DNA from 2 places in the Streptomyces sp. NBC_01803 genome. Region 2 is predicted to be linked to the other one. Evidence: predicted binding sites of a transcription regulator. Region 2 holds the regulator's gene; the other holds the start of a gene.
What was found. Region 2 encodes HspR, which represses chaperone genes until heat shock. Its sites were predicted from a motif close to TTGAGNNNNNNNNNCTCAA; they were not measured.
Positions count from the first base shown of each region.

Region 1: a site for HspR is predicted at 6,438-6,456, ahead of lon (endopeptidase La). Genes of this name have one in related genera too.

Region 1 covers NZ_CP109073.1:1,392,325-1,400,684, forward strand. Annotated here, with positions in the region: gene OIE51_RS05765 ((2Fe-2S)-binding protein) at 1-147, shown strand, start outside; gene OIE51_RS05770 (DUF2637 domain-containing protein) at 328-1,350, shown strand; gene OIE51_RS05775 (methylated-DNA--[protein]-cysteine S-methyltransferase) at 1,413-1,898, opposite strand; gene OIE51_RS05780 (AlkA N-terminal domain-containing protein) at 1,898-3,400, opposite strand; gene OIE51_RS05785 (PPOX class F420-dependent oxidoreductase) at 3,461-3,928, opposite strand; gene lon (endopeptidase La) at 4,016-6,415, opposite strand; gene OIE51_RS05795 (helix-turn-helix domain-containing protein) at 6,850-7,767, opposite strand; gene OIE51_RS05800 (acyl-CoA dehydrogenase family protein) at 7,895-8,360, shown strand, end outside.
Region 2 covers NZ_CP109073.1:2,974,363-2,982,722, reverse strand. Annotated here, with positions in the region: gene OIE51_RS13255 (NADPH-dependent F420 reductase) at 1-572, shown strand, start outside; gene OIE51_RS13250 (peptidoglycan recognition protein family protein) at 588-1,343, shown strand; gene OIE51_RS13245 (hypothetical protein) at 1,373-1,792, shown strand; gene dnaK (molecular chaperone DnaK) at 1,890-3,746, shown strand; gene grpE (nucleotide exchange factor GrpE) at 3,743-4,444, shown strand; gene dnaJ (molecular chaperone DnaJ) at 4,487-5,689, shown strand; gene OIE51_RS13225 (heat shock protein transcriptional repressor HspR) at 5,696-6,145, shown strand; gene OIE51_RS13220 (phosphatase PAP2 family protein) at 6,165-6,797, opposite strand; gene OIE51_RS13215 (hypothetical protein) at 6,859-7,020, opposite strand; gene OIE51_RS13210 (trypsin-like serine peptidase) at 7,334-8,116, shown strand; gene clpB (ATP-dependent chaperone ClpB) at 8,272-8,360, shown strand, end outside.

The DNA of each region.
Region 1 (8,360 bases), 1.6 Mb from region 2:
GAGCTGGCCGGGCCGGACGGGAGGCCGCTGGCGACGCGGGACCGGGCGAGCTGCTGCATGTACTACACGCTGCGTCCCGAGGACACGTGCGTCACCTGCCCGCGCACCTGTGACACCGAACGAGCTATCAGACTGGCCGCAAGCTGATAACAGATTCCTTTCCGGCCAGCCCAACTTTATTCGGAATAACCCCTGTTGGTAGGATTCCACCCGAAATCCGACCAGTGCGGCCTCCGTTAGCATCACGATGCTCGGCAGAGGCACAGCCGCCACAGGACCACCACAGGCGCCGCGAAGCAGGCACACCCAGGCGAGGGGCAGACCCGTATGACATCGACGGACATAGAATTCAGCTGGGTGCTGGCGGCAGCGGTGCTGCTGATCGGATTCCTGGCGGCCGTCGCGCTGTTGACCCGAGGCCGGAAGCCCAGGAAGGACGCCGGGGACTCCTCCGACTCCTGGGAGCGCCTGGAGACAACGCGCCGGCGCCGGGAGCGGATCTACGCCTCCGCCTCCTACACGCTGCTGTTCTGCTGCGCGGGGGTGGCCGCGGCGCTGTCGTTCCAGGGCCTGGTGGGCTTCGGCCGGCAGAACCTCGACCTGTCCAACGGGTGGGAGTACCTGGTCCCGTTCGGCCTCGACGGCGCGGCGATGTTCTGCGCGGTCATCGCGGTGCGCGAGGCGAGCCACGGTGACTCCTCGATGGGCTCGCGGATGCTGGTGTGGATGTTCGCCGGTGCCGCCGCCTGGTTCAACTGGGTGCACGCGCCGCGCGGCACGGGCCACGCGGGCGCCGCGCACTTCTTCGCCGGGATGTCCCTGTCGGCCGCCGTCCTCTTCGACCGGGCGCTGAAGCAGACCCGCCGGACCGCGCTGCGCGAACAGGGCCTGGTGCCGCGGCCGATGCCCCAGATCCGCTTCGTCCGCTGGATGCGGGCGCCGCGCGAGACGTTCGGCGCCTGGTCGCTGATGCTGCTGGAGAACGTGCGGACGCTGGACGAGGCCGTCGAAGAGGTCCGCGACGAGCGCCGGAAGAAGGACGAGCAGCGCACGGTGCGGCGCGAGCAGCGGAAGCTGGAGCGCGCCCGGATGCGGGCGCTGGGCGGCCACCACAACATGCTCGGCCGTGGCGCGGTGGCCCAGGTCCCGGCGCCGAGTGAGCCCGCCGCCCTGGAGTCGGGCCTCCCCCGCCGCGCCCTGCACGCCCCGCCGGAGGACCCCCTGACCACGGCCGCTCCCGGCCGGAGCGTGCGCGGCGACGACGGCCTGGACTCCCCCATGTCCCAGGCCGCCCCGCGGCTGGACTCCCTCGAAGAGAAGCTGGCCCGGATCGAGCGCTCCTTCGGCTGACGGCGGGCGGCTGACGGCCGGCGGCCTGACCGCCGGCCGCCCGTCCGGGACCCCTTCCGGCGTCACCGGTCGGTCAGGACGCCTTCCAGCGTGAGCAGTTGCCGCTTTCGCGGCAGGCCGCCCGCGTAGCCCGTCAGAGAGCCGTTGGCGCCGATGACGCGGTGGCAGGGGCGAATCACCGTCAGGGGATTGGCGCCGACCGCGCCGCCCACCGCGCGCACGGACAGCGGGGAAACCCCGGCCAGCGCGGCGAGTTGGCCGTACGTCACGGTCGATCCGTAGGCGATGTGGTCCAGCGCCGCCCAGATCCGCTCGCGGAACGCCGAGCCGCGCGGTGCCAGCGGGATGTCGAACTCCTTGAGCTCACCCGCGAAATAGGCGTCGAGCTGACCCGCCGCGGCGGTGAAGTCCGCGGCGGCCCGCCGCCAGTCCGCGCCGACCGTGGCGCCGCCCTTCTGTCCCGGCAGGGTGACCCAGGCGAGGGTGCCGGGCTCGGGCCCGGCGAGCAGCAGCTCTCCGAGCGGGCTGGGGTGAGTGGTGTACAGCATCAGTGCCTCTTCTCCGTACTGGCCGGGCCGGCCGGACCCGCCGGGCCGACCGCGTTCCACAGGTGGTGCAGCGCGTAGGAGCGCCAGGGGCGCCACGCCTGGGCCGCGTCGGCGGGCGCGCCGACGGCGCTCAGGCCCTGCCGGACGCCCGCGTCGCCCGTCAGGAAGACGTCGGGGTCGCCCAGGGCCCGCATCCGGACATAGCCGACCGTCCACGGGCCGATGCCGCGCAGCGCGAGCAGGGCGCGTTCCGCCTCGTCGCGGCGCACCCCGGGTCCGAGACCGACATCGCCGTCGGCGAGCGCGGCGCACAGGGTGCGGATCGTGCGGCGGCGGCTCTCCGGCATGCCGAGCTCGGTCAGCGGCGCCTCCGCCAGCGCGGTGGGCTCGGGGAAGACGTGGGTGAGCCCGCCGTCGGGCGCGGGCAGCGGCTTGCCGTACGCCGTGACCAGCTTCCCGGCCAGCGCGCGGGCGGCGGCCACGGTGACCTGCTGGCCGAGGACCGCGCGCACCGCCAGCTCCTCCGGGTCGGCCGCGCCCGGCGAGCGCATCCCGGGACGGGCGGCGACCAGCGGGCCGAGGAACGGATCGGCGCCGAGCCGTTCCGCCACGGCGTAGGGATCGGCGTCGAGGTCGAAGAGCCGCCGCGTCCGCTGCACGGCGGTCGTCAGGTCGCGCGGGTCCGTCAGCAGCAGCCGGCAGTCGAGCCAGCGGGCGCCCCGCGCGTCGGCGGACTCGGTCACCTCGGCCACGCCCGTGCCGTGCGGCAGGGCGAGCGAGCGGCGGTACGTCCGGGCGCCGGGCTCGCCCAGCATCTCCTCGATCCCGGCGATCGCGCGGCGCTGGAGGAAGTCGAAGACCTCGCGCGCCGCGTATGGCCCCCGGTACGCGAGCCGCAGCGGAACGCCGGCCGCCGGCACGGCGGCCGGGCCGCGGCCCCGGCGAGCCGACGCGGTGGCGCGCAGCTCGGTCGGGGTCAGGTCGTAGCCGGTCCGCACGGTGTCGTTGAACTGCCGGACGCTGGAGAAGCCGGACGCGAACGCGACCTCCGTGATCGGCAGGTCGGTCGTCTGGAGCAGCAGCCGGGCCGTGTGCGTACGCTGCGCCCGCGCCAGGGCGACCGGGCCGGCGCCCAGCTCAGCGGTGAGCTGCCGCCGCACCTGCCGGGCGCTGTACCCGAGCCGCCGGGCGAGCCCGGCGACGCCCTCGCGGTCCACCACACCGTCGGCGATCATCCGCATCGCCCGGCCCACCGCGTCCGCCCGGACGTTCCACTCGGCCGAGCCGGGCACCGCGTCCGGACGGCAGCGGCGGCAGGCCCGGAAACCCGCCGCCTGGGCGGCGGCGGCCGAAGGGAGGAAACGGATGTTCCGCCGCTTCGGCGTGATCGCCGGGCAGCTCGGCCGGCAGTAGATGCCGGTGGTCAGCACCGCGGTGAAGAACACCCCGTCGAAGCGCTCGTCCCGGCCGCGCACCGCCTCGTACCTGCTGTCATCGTCCATCACGCCGTCCAGTGTGCTGGGCGGGGAAGCCGGCCACTGGCGGAAATCGGACGCGACGGTTCACTTGTCGGCGAGCCGCGCCGGGAAGCCGCCGGTCGCGATCGGACCCCAGTGGTGGGGGGTGACGCGGATCAGGGACTTGCCCTGCCGGAGCATCGCGGCGCGGTACTCGCCCCAGTCGGGATGCTCGCCCGCGATGTTCCGGTAGTACTCGACGAGCGGCTCCAGCGCGTCCGGCACGTCCAGCACCTCGGCCGTACCGTCGATCTGCACCCAGGGGCCGTCCCAGTCGTCGGACAGGACGATGACGCTGACCTCGGCGTCACGCCGCGCGTTGTGGCTCTTGGCGCGCTCCGGGTACGTCGCGACGACGAGCCGTCCGTCGCCGTCGACGCCACAGGTCACGGGCGACCCCTGCGGGGAGCCGTCGGCGCGGCGGGTGAGGAGAATCGCCCGGTGGCGGGCGCGGACGAAGTCGAGCAGGCGCGGCATGTCGACGATCGACGTCCTCGCGATCGATGGACTCATGGCGCAGCACCCTACGCCCCCCACCGGGCTGGAGGAGGGCGGCGCGGTGGTGATCGCCACCGCGCCGCCCACCGCGCCGCCACGGGGTCAGGCCGCCGCGACGACCGCCTCCGTGCCGGCGGGCGTGAGGGCCAGCTCCAGCACCTGCCGGACGTCCGTGACCGGGTGGACGTCGAGCGTGGCCAGGATCTCCTTCGGCACGTCGTCCAGGTCCGGCTCGTTCCGCTGGGGGATGATCACGGTCGTCAGCCCCGCCCGGTGCGCGGCGAGCAGCTTCTGCTTCACGCCGCCGATCGGCAGCACCCGCCCGGTCAGCGACACCTCACCGGTCATCGCCACGTCGGGCCGCACCTGCCGACCGCTGAGCAGCGAGGCCAGCGCGGTCGTCATGGTGATGCCCGCGCTCGGGCCGTCCTTCGGCACCGCGCCCGCCGGGACGTGCAGGTGGACGCCGCGCTCCTTCAGGTCGCCGACCGGCAGCTCCAGCTCCGCGCCGCGCGAGCGCAGGTAGGACAGGGCGATCTGGCCGGACTCCTTCATCACGTCGCCGAGCTGACCGGTCAGGGTCAGGCCCGCGCCGCCCGTCTCCGGATCGGCCAGGGACGCCTCGATGAAGAGGACGTCGCCACCCGTGCCGGTGACCGCGAGGCCGGTCGCCACGCCCGGCACCGCCGTACGCCGCGCGGCCGGCTCCTGTGCCGCCTCCGGCGTGTGGTGCGGACGGCCGATCAGGTCCCGCAGGTTCTCCACGGTGACCGTGAACGGCAGCGCGACCTCCGCCAGCTCGGCGCGGGCCGCGACCTTGCGCAGGAGCTGGGCGATGGTGCGCTCCAGGCCCCGGACGCCCGCCTCCCTGGTGTACTCGCCGGCCAGCTTGCGCAGCACGCCGTCCTCGATGACGACCTCGTCGCCGCCCAGGCCCGCGCGGTCGAGCTGCCGGGGAACGAGGTGGCCGCGCGCGATGGTGACCTTCTCGTCCTCCGTGTAGCCGTCGAGCCGCACCAGCTCCATGCGGTCGAGCAGCGGCTGCGGGATGGCCTCCAGCACGTTCGCCGTGGCGAGGAACACCACGTCGGACAGGTCGAGCTCGACCTCCAGGTAGTGGTCGCGGAAGGTGTGGTTCTGCGCCGGATCCAGCACTTCCAGCAGGGCGGCGGCCGGGTCGCCCCGGTAGTCGCTGCCGACCTTGTCGATCTCGTCCAGCAGCACGACCGGGTTCATCGAGCCGGCCTCCTTGATGGCCCGCACGATCCGGCCGGGCAGCGCGCCGACGTACGTGCGCCGGTGGCCGCGGATCTCGGCCTCGTCGCGCACGCCGCCGAGGGAGACGCGGACGAACGCGCGGTCCATCGCCCGCGCCACGGACTCCCCGAGGCTCGTCTTGCCGACCCCGGGCGGCCCGACGAGAGCCAGCACCGCGCCGCCGCGCCGACCGCCGATGACGCCCATGCCCCGGTCACCGCGCCGCTTGCGCACGGCCAGGTACTCGGTGATCCGCGCCTTCACGTCCTCCAGGCCCGCGTGGTCGGCGTCGAGGACAGCCTTGGCGCCGGGAATGTCGTAGGAGTCCTCGGTGCGGGTGCTCCACGGCAGTTCGAGAACGGTGTCGAGCCAGGTGCGGATCCAGCTCCCCTCCGGGCTGGCGTCGGAGGACCGCTCCAGCTTGTCGACCTCCTTCAGGGCCGCCTCGCGCACCTTCTCCGGCAGGTCGGCGGCCTCGACGCGGGCCCGGTAGTCCTGGCCCTCGTCGGCGGCGTCACCGTTCAGCTCGGCCAGCTCCTTGCGCACGGCGTCGAGCTGGCGGCGGAGCAGGAACTCGCGCTGCTGCTTCTCCACACCGTCCTGCACGTCCTTGGCGATGGTCTCGGCGACGTCCTCCTCCGCGAGGTGGTCACTCAGCAGCCTCACCGCGAGCCGCAGGCGTGCCACGGGGTCGGTGGTCTCCAGCAGCGACACGCGCTGCTCGGCGGTCAGGAAGGGGAGGTACCCGGCGTTGTCCGCCAGGAGGCCCACTTCCTCTATCTGCTGCACCCGGTCCACGATCTGCCAGGCACCGCGCTTGCGGAGCCAGCTGGTGGTGAGCGCCTTGTACTCCTTGATCAGCTCGGCGACCGCGCCGGGCAGCGGGCTGGGCACGGTCTCCTCGACCGGCGTTCCCTCCACCCACAGCGCGGCGCCGGGCCCGGTGGTCCCGGAGCCGATGCGGACGCGCCGCAGACCACGGACGAGGGCGCCGGGGTCACCGGCGGCCAGCCGCCCGACCTGCTCGACGCGGCCCAGCACGCCGAAGTCGGCGTAGGCCCCGTCCACGCGCGGCACGAGCAGCACGCGGGGCTTCTCCCCGCGCGGCGCGGCAGCCTGCGCCGCCTCGACCGCGGCCCGCACCTCGGAGTCGGAGAGCTCCAGCGGGACCACCATCCCCGGCAGCACCACCTCGTCGTCGAGTGGCAGCACCGGCAGGGTGAGTACATCGAACGATGAAGTCATGACCTCTCCTCAGGCAGGCAAATTGAGCTTCATCGACTCAATGCCGAGAGGGGGCGGGATGTTCCCGACGCTCCGCGCCGTTCGCTGTCAGCGATCAGCACCAGGGGGGGATCGGTCGGTACAGCGCGGCGGAGCCCCCGGATAGTCCCGGCGCGCGGACGAACGCCCCCGCCCCGGAGCACGGATACGCGCCGCACCCGACGGCCGACGGCCGAGGGCCCAGGGCCTGCTGGCCAACCGGCCGACCGGCCGACCGGCGACGGGCAAGGCGGTACGGCGGGGCACGCGGTGGGCGGCCGTCGCCGTGCGGATGGAGGCGTCCCGCCCACCGTGGACGAGCGGACGCGGGGCCCCGGCCGCCACCAGCCGGCGCGGCCCCTCAACGGCGGCGACGACCCAGGCGGGTGCCCGGCCCGCGGCAGGCCCGAGGAGGGCTACATGTCGCGGCGCAGGCGGTACAGGAAGTCGCGGGTGGCGGTCGGGGCCTCGGCCTCCACCACCAGGCGGTTCATCATGTGGCGGTACTGCTCGATCTCGGCGGCCTTGTCCGGGTACACACCGCCGGTGAGCTGTTCCAGGTACACCACGTCGGGCAGCTCCCCGCCCGGGGGCCGCAGGAGCGTGATCGGGCCGCAGATCGCCGCGTAGCCGCCGACCGTGAACGGGACGACCTGGATCGTCACGTGCGGCAGCTCGGACACGTTCAGCAGGTGGTCGAGCTGCCGCCGCATCAGACCGGCGTCGCCCATCGAGCGCCGCAGCGCCGCCTCGTCGATCACCACCCACAGGTGCGGCGGCTGCGGCCGGCGCAGAATCCGCTGCCGCGCCATGCGCAGCGCGACGCGGCGCTCGATCCGGTCGTGCGTGTCGTCGGGGCCGAGCAGCAGCAGCGCGCGGGCGTACTCCTCGGTCTGGAGCAGCCCGGGGACGAACTGGAGCTCGTAGCCCCGGATGACGACGGCGGTCTGCTCCAGGCCCAAGTAGACGTTGAGCCAGCTCGGCACCACATCGTGGTAGACGTGCCACCAGCCGGGGGCGTTGGACTGCCGGGCCAGCGCCAGGAGCGTGGCGCGCTCGGACTCGTCGGTGACGTCGTAGAGCGTCAGCAGGTCCGCGACATCGCGGGTCTTGAAACCGGTCCGGCCCATCTCCAGGCGGCTGATCTTGGAGTGCGACGCCCGGATACGGTGTCCGGCCTCGGCGCCGGTGATGCCGCGGGCTTCCCGCAGCCGGCGCAGCCGCGCGCCGAGGATCATGCGCGGGACGGTCGGGCCGCTCTGCTGGAGGTCGAGGCCGCGCGTCGATCTGGACCCGGTCCCGACGGCATCGTTCACGCTCAGATTCAGGCCCATGCACGCTCCCCTGCCGCCACTGAGACCGCCCAAACTCTACTAGATCCCTTTCCCCCGCCATCAGTTCGGACAACACCCGTTGAGCCGGGGGCTGGTCTCCTGGCGCCGACCCTCCTACCGTAGCGGTATGACCCCCAGCACCCACTCGGTGACCAACCAGGTTCCGCCCCTGGTCGATTACGACGTCTTCGCCCAGGACACCGCCCTGTCCGAGGCGTTCGCCCGGCACGTCGGCGCCGACGTCGCCGCCGAGGCGACCGCCGAGCTGAGCGCGCTGGGCCGAGCCGCGGGGTCGGCGGAGGTACAGGAATGGGGTGCGCTGGCGAACGCGCACCCGCCGGTGCTGCGCACCCACGACCGCTACGGCCACCGGATCGACGAGGTCGACTTCCACCCGGCCTATCACCGGCTGCTGGACCGGGCCGTCGCGGCCGGGCTGACGGACGCCTGGTCACACCCGCACGGGCAGCTCCGGCGCGCCGCCGGCTTCCTGGTGTGGAGTCAGGCCGAGGCCGGGCACGGCTGCCCGGTGTCGATGACGCACGCGGCCGTGCCCGCGCTGCGCCACGAGCCGGAGCTGGCCCGGCAGTGGG
Region 2 (8,360 bases):
GCGTCCGGCTGCTGGACCGGTCGGCCAAGAAGGCGGCCGACCTCGCCGACGAGCTGCGCCGGGCCGCCCCCGGCGGGGACGTCGAGCGGTCCGACGCGATAGCCGTGGAGGACGCCGACCTGGTGGTGCTCGCCGTGCCGTACCCGGCCGGCCGCGCGGTGGCGGCCGAGTACGGCACGGCGCTGGTCGGCTCGGTGCTGGTCGACATCTCCAACCCCGTCGACTTCGCCACCCTCGACTCCCTCACCGTGCCCGCGGGCACCTCGGCCGCCGAGCAGATCGCCGCCGAGGCGGCGCCCGGCGTCCCGGTGGTGAAGGCGTTCAACACCACTTTCGCCGCCACCCTGGTCGACGGACAGGTGGCGGGCCGGCCGCTGGACGTGCTGATCGCCGGCGACGACGAGGACGGCAAGCGCGCCGTCGCCGGGCTGGCGTCCTCGGGCGGGCTGCGCCCCCTTGACATCGGGCCCCTGCGCCGGGCCCGCGAGCTGGAGGGACTCCAGCTCCTGCACATGGCCGCCCAGGAGCGGCTCGGCCTGAACTGGTCGAGCGCCGTCGCGATCCTCCCCTGAGGCCGGGAGAGCGCCGTGTGGTCCCGCCGGACAGCCGTATGGGTGACCCTCGCGCCGCTCGCCGCCGTGCTGACCTGGAGCGCCCCGCCGCTGTCCGCGCCGCCCGTCACCGGGACGCCGCCCGCCGCCGGGCCCCGCCACCCCGCCGTCGAACGGACGGCCCCCGCACCCCGGATCATCAGCCGCGAGGTGTGGGGCGCGGACGAGAGCCTGCGCCGGGAGGCGGTGACCTACACGGGCGCGGCCCGCGCGGTCTTCGTGCACCACACCAACCACCCCGACGACTACGACTGCGCCGACGTCCCCGAGATGCTGCGCGCGATGCAGGCCGACCACGTGCTGGGCAAGGGCTGGGACGACCTGGGCTACAACTTCGTGGTCGACAAGTGTGGCCGGATCTATGAAGGCCGGGCCGGCGGCATGGACCGTTTCGTGATGGGCGCGCACACCAGCGGCTTCAACGCGGACAGCGTGGGCGTCGCGGCGCTCGGCGACTTCCCCGCGGGCACCGAGGTGCCGAGCCCGCTGGTGTCCGCCATCGCCGAGATCGCCGCCTGGAAGCTGCGCACCGGCACGGACCCGCGCGACCAGGTGCGGATGGTGTCCACCAACGACGCCGCCCGGGTACCGGAGGGCGAGCCGGCCGAGCTGGAGGTCATCTCCGGCCACCGCGACATCGTGCACACCCACTGTCCGGGGGACGCGCTCCACGACGAGCTGCCCACCATCCGCGCCGAGGCCGCCCGGCTGCGGATCGCCGGCCGGCACTGACCGGTGTCACCCCCTGCCGCCCTGGGCTGATGCCGCGATGGCCGCGCACGCTGCCGCTGCCGCTGCCGCTGCCGCTGCCGCTGCCGCTGCCGCTGCCGCTGCCGCCGTTGCTGCTGGTGACGGTGGCGCTGGCCGCGGAGCCGGTGTCGCCGCTGGGCCTGGGCCTGGGCCTGGGCGTCGGCGCTCCGCAGCCGCGTCCGGAGACCGTGGCGCCGCGGATGGGCGATCCGCTGCTCGGGAACACGGATGGCGTGATCCAGGCCCGGGACGGCGCGGGGGCGTTCCATCCGCTCGCCGACCGGGTGACGGGGCGGCTGGGCGCGGGGTGGCCAGGGGGGCCGCCGACGCCGGAGGGGCTGGTGGAGTATGGGTGGTGGGACGTGCGTGAGTTCGCCGCCGGGATCGGCGACGACGTGGCGCTGCTCGGCTTGAGCCTGGAGGGCGGATAAGAGTTGAGCCACACCCGCTCAGGACATTTGACGGAGGTCCACAGCTGCGGCACTCTTGAGTCAGTCGCACTCAAGCTAGTAGTTGGAGGATATCGAAATGGCACGTGCGGTCGGCATCGACCTGGGCACGACGAACTCCGTCGTCAGTGTTCTCGAAGGCGGTGAGCCCACCGTCATCACCAACGCCGAGGGCGCCAGGACCACGCCGTCCGTTGTGGCCTTCGCGAAGAACGGCGAGGTGCTGGTCGGCGAGGTGGCCAAGCGCCAGGCCGTCACCAACGTGGACCGGACGATCCGCTCGGTCAAGCGCCACATGGGCACCGACTGGAAGATCGGGCTGGACGGCAAGGACTTCAACCCCCAGCAGATCAGCGCCTTCATCCTGCAGAAGCTGAAGCGGGACGCCGAGGCGTATCTGGGCGAGAAGGTCACGGACGCGGTCATCACCGTCCCGGCGTACTTCAACGACCACGAGCGGCAGGCCACCAAGGAGGCCGGTGAGATCGCGGGGCTGAACGTGCTCCGCATCGTCAACGAGCCCACCGCCGCCGCCCTCGCCTACGGCCTGGAGAAGGACGACCAGACCATCCTGGTCTTCGACCTCGGTGGCGGCACCTTCGACGTCTCGTTGCTGGAGATCGGCGACGGCGTGGTCGAGGTCAAGGCGACCAACGGTGACAACCACCTCGGTGGTGACGACTGGGACCAGCGCGTCGTGGACCACCTGGTCCGCCAGTTCCAGAACGCGCACGGTGTGGACCTGGCCAAGGACAAGATGGCCCTCCAGCGGCTGCGCGAGTCCGCCGAGAAGGCGAAGATCGAGCTGTCCTCGTCCACCGAGACCACGATCAACCTGCCCTACATCACGGCGTCGGCCGAGGGCCCGCTGCACATGGACGAGAAGCTCACCCGGGCGCAGTTCCAGCAGCTCACCGCCGACCTGCTGGAGCGCTGCAAGACCCCGTTCCACAACGTGATCAAGGACGCCGGGATCCACCTGTCCGAGATCGACCACGTGGTCCTGGTCGGCGGCTCGACCCGGATGCCCGCCGTCGCGGAGCTGGTGCGCGAGCTGACCGGCGGCAAGGACGCCAACAAGGGCGTGAACCCGGACGAGGTCGTCGCCATCGGCGCCAGCCTCCAGGCCGGCGTGCTCAAGGGCGAGGTCAAGGACGTCCTGCTGCTCGACGTCACCCCGCTGTCCCTCGGCATCGAGACCAAGGGCGGCATCATGACCAAGCTGATCGAGCGCAACACCACGATCCCCACCAAGCGCTCCGAGATCTTCACCACGGCCGAGGACAACCAGCCGTCGGTGCAGATCCAGGTCTACCAGGGCGAGCGCGAGATCGCGGCGTACAACAAGAAGCTCGGGATGTTCGAGCTGACCGGCCTGCCCCCGGCGCCGCGCGGCGTCCCGCAGATCGAGGTCACCTTCGACATCGACGCCAACGGCATCATGCACGTCTCCGCCAAGGACCTCGGTACCGGCAAGGAGCAGCGGATGACCGTCACCGGCGGCTCCGCGCTGCCGAAGGACGACATCGAGCGGATGATGCGCGACGCCGAGCAGTACGCGGACGAGGACGCCCGTCGCCGGGAGGCCGCCGAGACGCGCAACCAGGCCGAGCAGCTCGTCTACTCCACGGAGAACTTCATCAAGGAGAACTCCGAGAAGGTCCCCAGCGAGGTGAAGACCGAGGTCGAGGCCGCCATCGCCGACCTGAAGGAGAAGCTGAAGGGCGAGGACACCGCGGCGATCCGCGAGGCGTCCGAGAAGGTCGCGGCCACCAGCCAGAAGCTGGGACAGGCGATGTACGCCGACGCCCAGGCGGCCCAGGCGGCCGGCGACTCCGCACCCGGCGGTACCGAGAGCGCCGCCCCCGGCGCCGATGAGGACGTCGTGGACGCCGAGATCGTGGACGACGACAAGCCGAAGGGCGGTGCGGCGTGACTCAGGACCCGCAGGGCTTCGACAAGGAGCCCGAGGTCCCCGACGCCGAGGCGACGACCCCCGAAGTGCCCGCCGAGTCTTCCGTCTCCGACGAGCTCGGCGGGGGCGCCGCCCCCTCCGGGGACGGCGCCGCCGAGTCGACGGCGTCGCAGGACCCCAAGGACGCGAAGGACCGCCAGGACATCGCTCTGACGGCCCAGCTCGACCAGGCCCGCTCGGCGCTGAGCGAGCGCACCCAGGATCTCCAGCGGCTCCAGGCGGAGTTCCAGAACTACCGCCGCCGGGTCGAGCGGGACCGGATCGCGGTCAAGGAGATGGCCGTGGCCAATCTCCTGACCGAGCTGCTGCCGGTGCTCGACGACATCGGCCGCGCCCGGGACCACGGGGAGTTGGTCGGCGGCTTCAAACAGGTCGCCGAGTCGCTGGAGACGGTCGCCGCGAAGATGGGGCTGATGCAGTTCGGCAAGGAGGGCGAGCCTTTTGACCCGATGGTGCACGAGGCCCTGATGCACAGCTACTCGCCGGATGTCACCGAGACGACGTGCGTGCAGATCCTCCAGCCTGGGTACCGCATCGGCGAGCGCACGATCCGGCCCGCCCGGGTCGGCGTCGCCGAGCCGCAGCCGGGCAAGCCGGCCGACCAGCAGGACGAGAGCGCATCCGAGAAGGACGACGGCGGTGGCCCGGACGAGGGCTGACGTGACGGGAGACCCGAGTCAGCGGAAGGAGGGGCGCCGGGGATGAGCACCAAGGACTTCATCGAGAAGGACTACTACAAGGTCCTCGGCGTTCCGAAGGACGCGACCGAGGCGGAGATCAAGAAGGCGTACCGCAAGCTCGCCCGGGAGAACCACCCGGACGCGAACAAGGGGGACGCCAGGGCCGAGGACCGCTTCAAGAGCGTCTCCGAGGCATATGACGTGCTCGGCGACGCCCGGCGGCGCAAGGAGTACGACGAGGCCCGCGCCCTCTTCGGGAACGGCGGTTTCCGGCCGGGGCCCGGCGCGGGCGGGCAGTTCAACTTCGACTTGGGTGATCTCTTCGGCGGCGGTGCGCAGCCCGGGGGGCCCGGCGGGCCCTCCGGGCCCGGCGCCCCCGGGGCCGGCGGCTTCGGTGGCGGTCTGGGGGACGTCTTCGGCGGCCTGTTCAACCGGCCGGGCCCGGGTGCGCGCACGCAGCCCCGGCGCGGCCAGGACATCGAGTCCGAGGTGACGCTCAGCTTCACCGAGGCGGTGGCCGGGGCGACCGTTCCGCTGCGGATGTCGTCCAGCGCGGCCTGCAAGGCGTGCTCCGGGACCGGCGACAAGAACGGCACGCCGCGGGTGTGCCCGACCTGCGTCGGCACCGGGCAGGTCAGCCGGGGCGGCGGGGGCGGCTTCTCGCTCACCGACCCCTGTGTGGACTGCCGGGGCCGGGGGCTGATCGCGCAGGACCCCTGCCCCGTGTGCCGGGGCAGCGGCCGGGCGACCAGCTCGCGCACCATGCAGGTCCGCATCCCGGCCGGCGTGGACGACGGGCAGCGCATCCGGCTGCGCGGCAAGGGCGCGCCGGGCGAGCGCGGCGGGCCCAACGGCGACCTGTACGTCGTGGTGCACGTCGACGAGCACCCGGTCTTCGGCCGTCGTGGCGACAATCTGACCATCGCCGTGCCGGTGACCTTTCCGGAGGCCGCGCTCGGTGCTGAGATCAGGGTGCCGACGCTGAGCGGCCCGCCCGTCACGCTCAAGCTGCCGCCGGGCACGCCCGGCGGACGCACGATGCGCGCGCGCGGCAAGGGCGCGGTCCGCAAGGACGGCACCCGGGGCGATCTGCTGGTCACCATCGAGGTGGCCGTGCCGCGCGAGCTGGGCGACGAGGCGCGGAAGGCCCTTGAGGAATACCGCGCCGCGGTGGAGGGCGAGGATCCTCGGGCAGGGCTGTTCGAGGCCGCGAAGGGAGAGTAACGAGAGATGGACGGCCGGAACGGACACAGCAACCCCTATGAACTGACCGACGAGTCTCCGGTGTACGTCATCTCGGTAGCGGCACAGCTCTCCGGACTGCACCCGCAGACGCTGCGCCAGTACGACCGGCTGGGCCTGGTCTCCCCGGACCGTACCGCCGGCCGCGGCCGGCGGTACTCGGCGCGGGACATCCGGCTGCTGCGCGAGGTGCAGCGGCTGTCCCAGGTCGAGGGCATCAACCTGGCCGGCATCAAGCGGATCATCGAGCTGGAGAAGCAGGTCGCAGCCCTCCAGGCCGCGGTGGCCGACCTCCAGCAGGCGGTGGAGGGCGCCGCCAGCGCGATGCGCCAGCGCGAGGCCCAGGTGCACGCCTCCTACCGCCGCGATCTGGTCCCGTACCAGGACGTCCGCCACTCGGCGGCGATCGTCGTCTGGCGTCCGGACCGCCGGGGCTGACCCCCGCGCGGGCCCGCGTTCACTCCCGGGTCCGGCCCAGGGCGCGGGCCAGCGGAGGCAGGAACGCGCAGCACAGGGCGGTGGCGAACAGCCAGCCACCCACGATGTCGGTCGGCCAGTGCACCCCCAGATAGACGCGGCTGACGCCGACCGCCACCGCCCACACGGCGGGAACGCCGATCGCCAGCGCGCGGGTGACGGTGCGGTGGCAGTAGGGCAGCAGCGCGGCGGCCAGGCCGATCGCGGTGAGCGCCGAGGTGGTGGCGTGGCCCGACGGCAGCGCGTCACCGTTGACGTGCCGCGTCCAGTCCTCGGCCGGCGGCCTGGCCCGGTCCACGGCGGTGACCAGGGCGTAGCGCAGCCACTGGGCCAGCACCAGCGCCCCCAGGCCCGCGAGCGCGCCCAGCCACCACCGGCGTGGTGCCGCCAGGGCGCCCGCGAGGGCGGCCAGCAGGTGCGGCAGGCCCCGGCTCCCGCTGTCGGTGATGACCGTGAAGACATCGACCCAGCCCGGTGTGCGGTGCTCCAGCGCCCAGTCGTGCGCGGCGGTGTCCACCCCGAACGGGCTGTCGCCCCGGAGAGTGACCACCGCGACCAGCACGGCCAGCAGGATGGCGGCGGCCGAGGCGGCGAGGTAGCGGCGCGGCGGCATGCTGAGCAACTCTAGCCGCAGCCCCCGCCGTCCCGGCGTCCCGGCCGCGCCGGGGTGGCGGTTACGCGGCGGACCACCTCAGCTCGACATCGCTCGCTCTCACATAGCCGACACGGTGGCCGAGCTGGATCTGGTGAAACGTCTCGCCGCGCACCACGGTGTGCGGAGCCGGGTCGAAGGTGACGGCCCGGTAGTACGCGCTGTCCGTGCGCGGGCCGACCACGTACTCCTGGTCCGCCGGGAGGTGGAGGACAGCGGCGAGACGGCGGCCCGGACCGGGATGTCCGCCTGATCGGCGGCGGCCTCGGCCAGGGTGCGCGAAGAGGCGGGCGACGCGGGCGCCGCCCGGCCGGGCCGGGGTTCGCCGCGCCGCGCCGGGCTGCCTGCCGTGCGGCACAGGTCCACACCGATGGCGAACTCCCTTGCTTCGCCGGATCTTTACCACCCTCATGGCCCTCGTCAACGCGGGCGCGCGCCACACTCGTTCGGCGGACGGTGACTGGACATGCCCGATCGGTGATCACAGGGTTGTCCCTATGCGAATCGCCCGACTGCCGATACCCGCCGCCGTCGCCGCCGTGCTGCTGGTGGTCGCCGCGCCGCCCGCCGTGGCCGCCGAGCCGTGGCGGGACGGCGCCATCCCTACCGTGGGCAAGCTGATCTGGGACGCGGGCGGCGGTCGGCTCGGGCTCTGTTCGGGGGCCGTCGTGGACGCCCCGAACGGCAGCGTGGTCGCCACCGCCGCGCACTGCGCGCGCACCCGCGAGCAGCCGGAGCCGCCGCCGGAGGTGTGGTTCGTGCCCGGCTACGACCATGCCCGGGACACCTGGCGCGAGGACGGCTGGCGGGTCGCGTCGTTCCACACGCCGGAGGGCTGGGACGTCGCCCGCGACACGGCCGAGATCCTGCCGCACGACTACGCCTTCCTCACCCTCGCCGAGAAGGACGGGCGCACGGTCCAGGAGGCGCACGGCGCCAACCGGCTCGCGTTCGAGCCCCTGAAGGAGGGGGAGTGGGTCGCCGCGCTGGGGTACCCGGCGGCGGCGCCGTACGACGGCGAGTCGCTGCGGTACTGCGCGGGCGGGACCGATGTGCTGACCGAGGGCGAGGCGCAGGAGCCGAACCTCGGTGGGCTGCTGCTGGACGACTGCGACATGACCGCCGGATCGAGCGGCGGGCCCTGGCTGCGGGACTACGACCGGGCCACCGAGTCGGGCACGCTGGTGGCCGTGATGTCGGTGGGCAGCGGCGAGGGACAGGTGGTCGGCCGGCCGTTCCCGGAGGCCGCGCGGGAGCTGCTCGCCGCGGCGGGGGCGTAGTCGGCCGGCGGATCGTCAGCGCGGTCACGAGCGGCGATATCAGGGCCGGAGAGCTCCACCGAAAGCGGCTTGAGTGGAATAGACTCAACTTATCGTACGTTGGATCTAGCAGGCTTAGCTTTTCAAGATCATATGCTCATGGAGGAGACGGCCCAGTGAACGCCGAGCTGACCAACAGGAGCCGGGACGCGATCAGCGCGGCCAACGACCGCGCCCTGACCGGCGGCCACCCCGACATCACCCC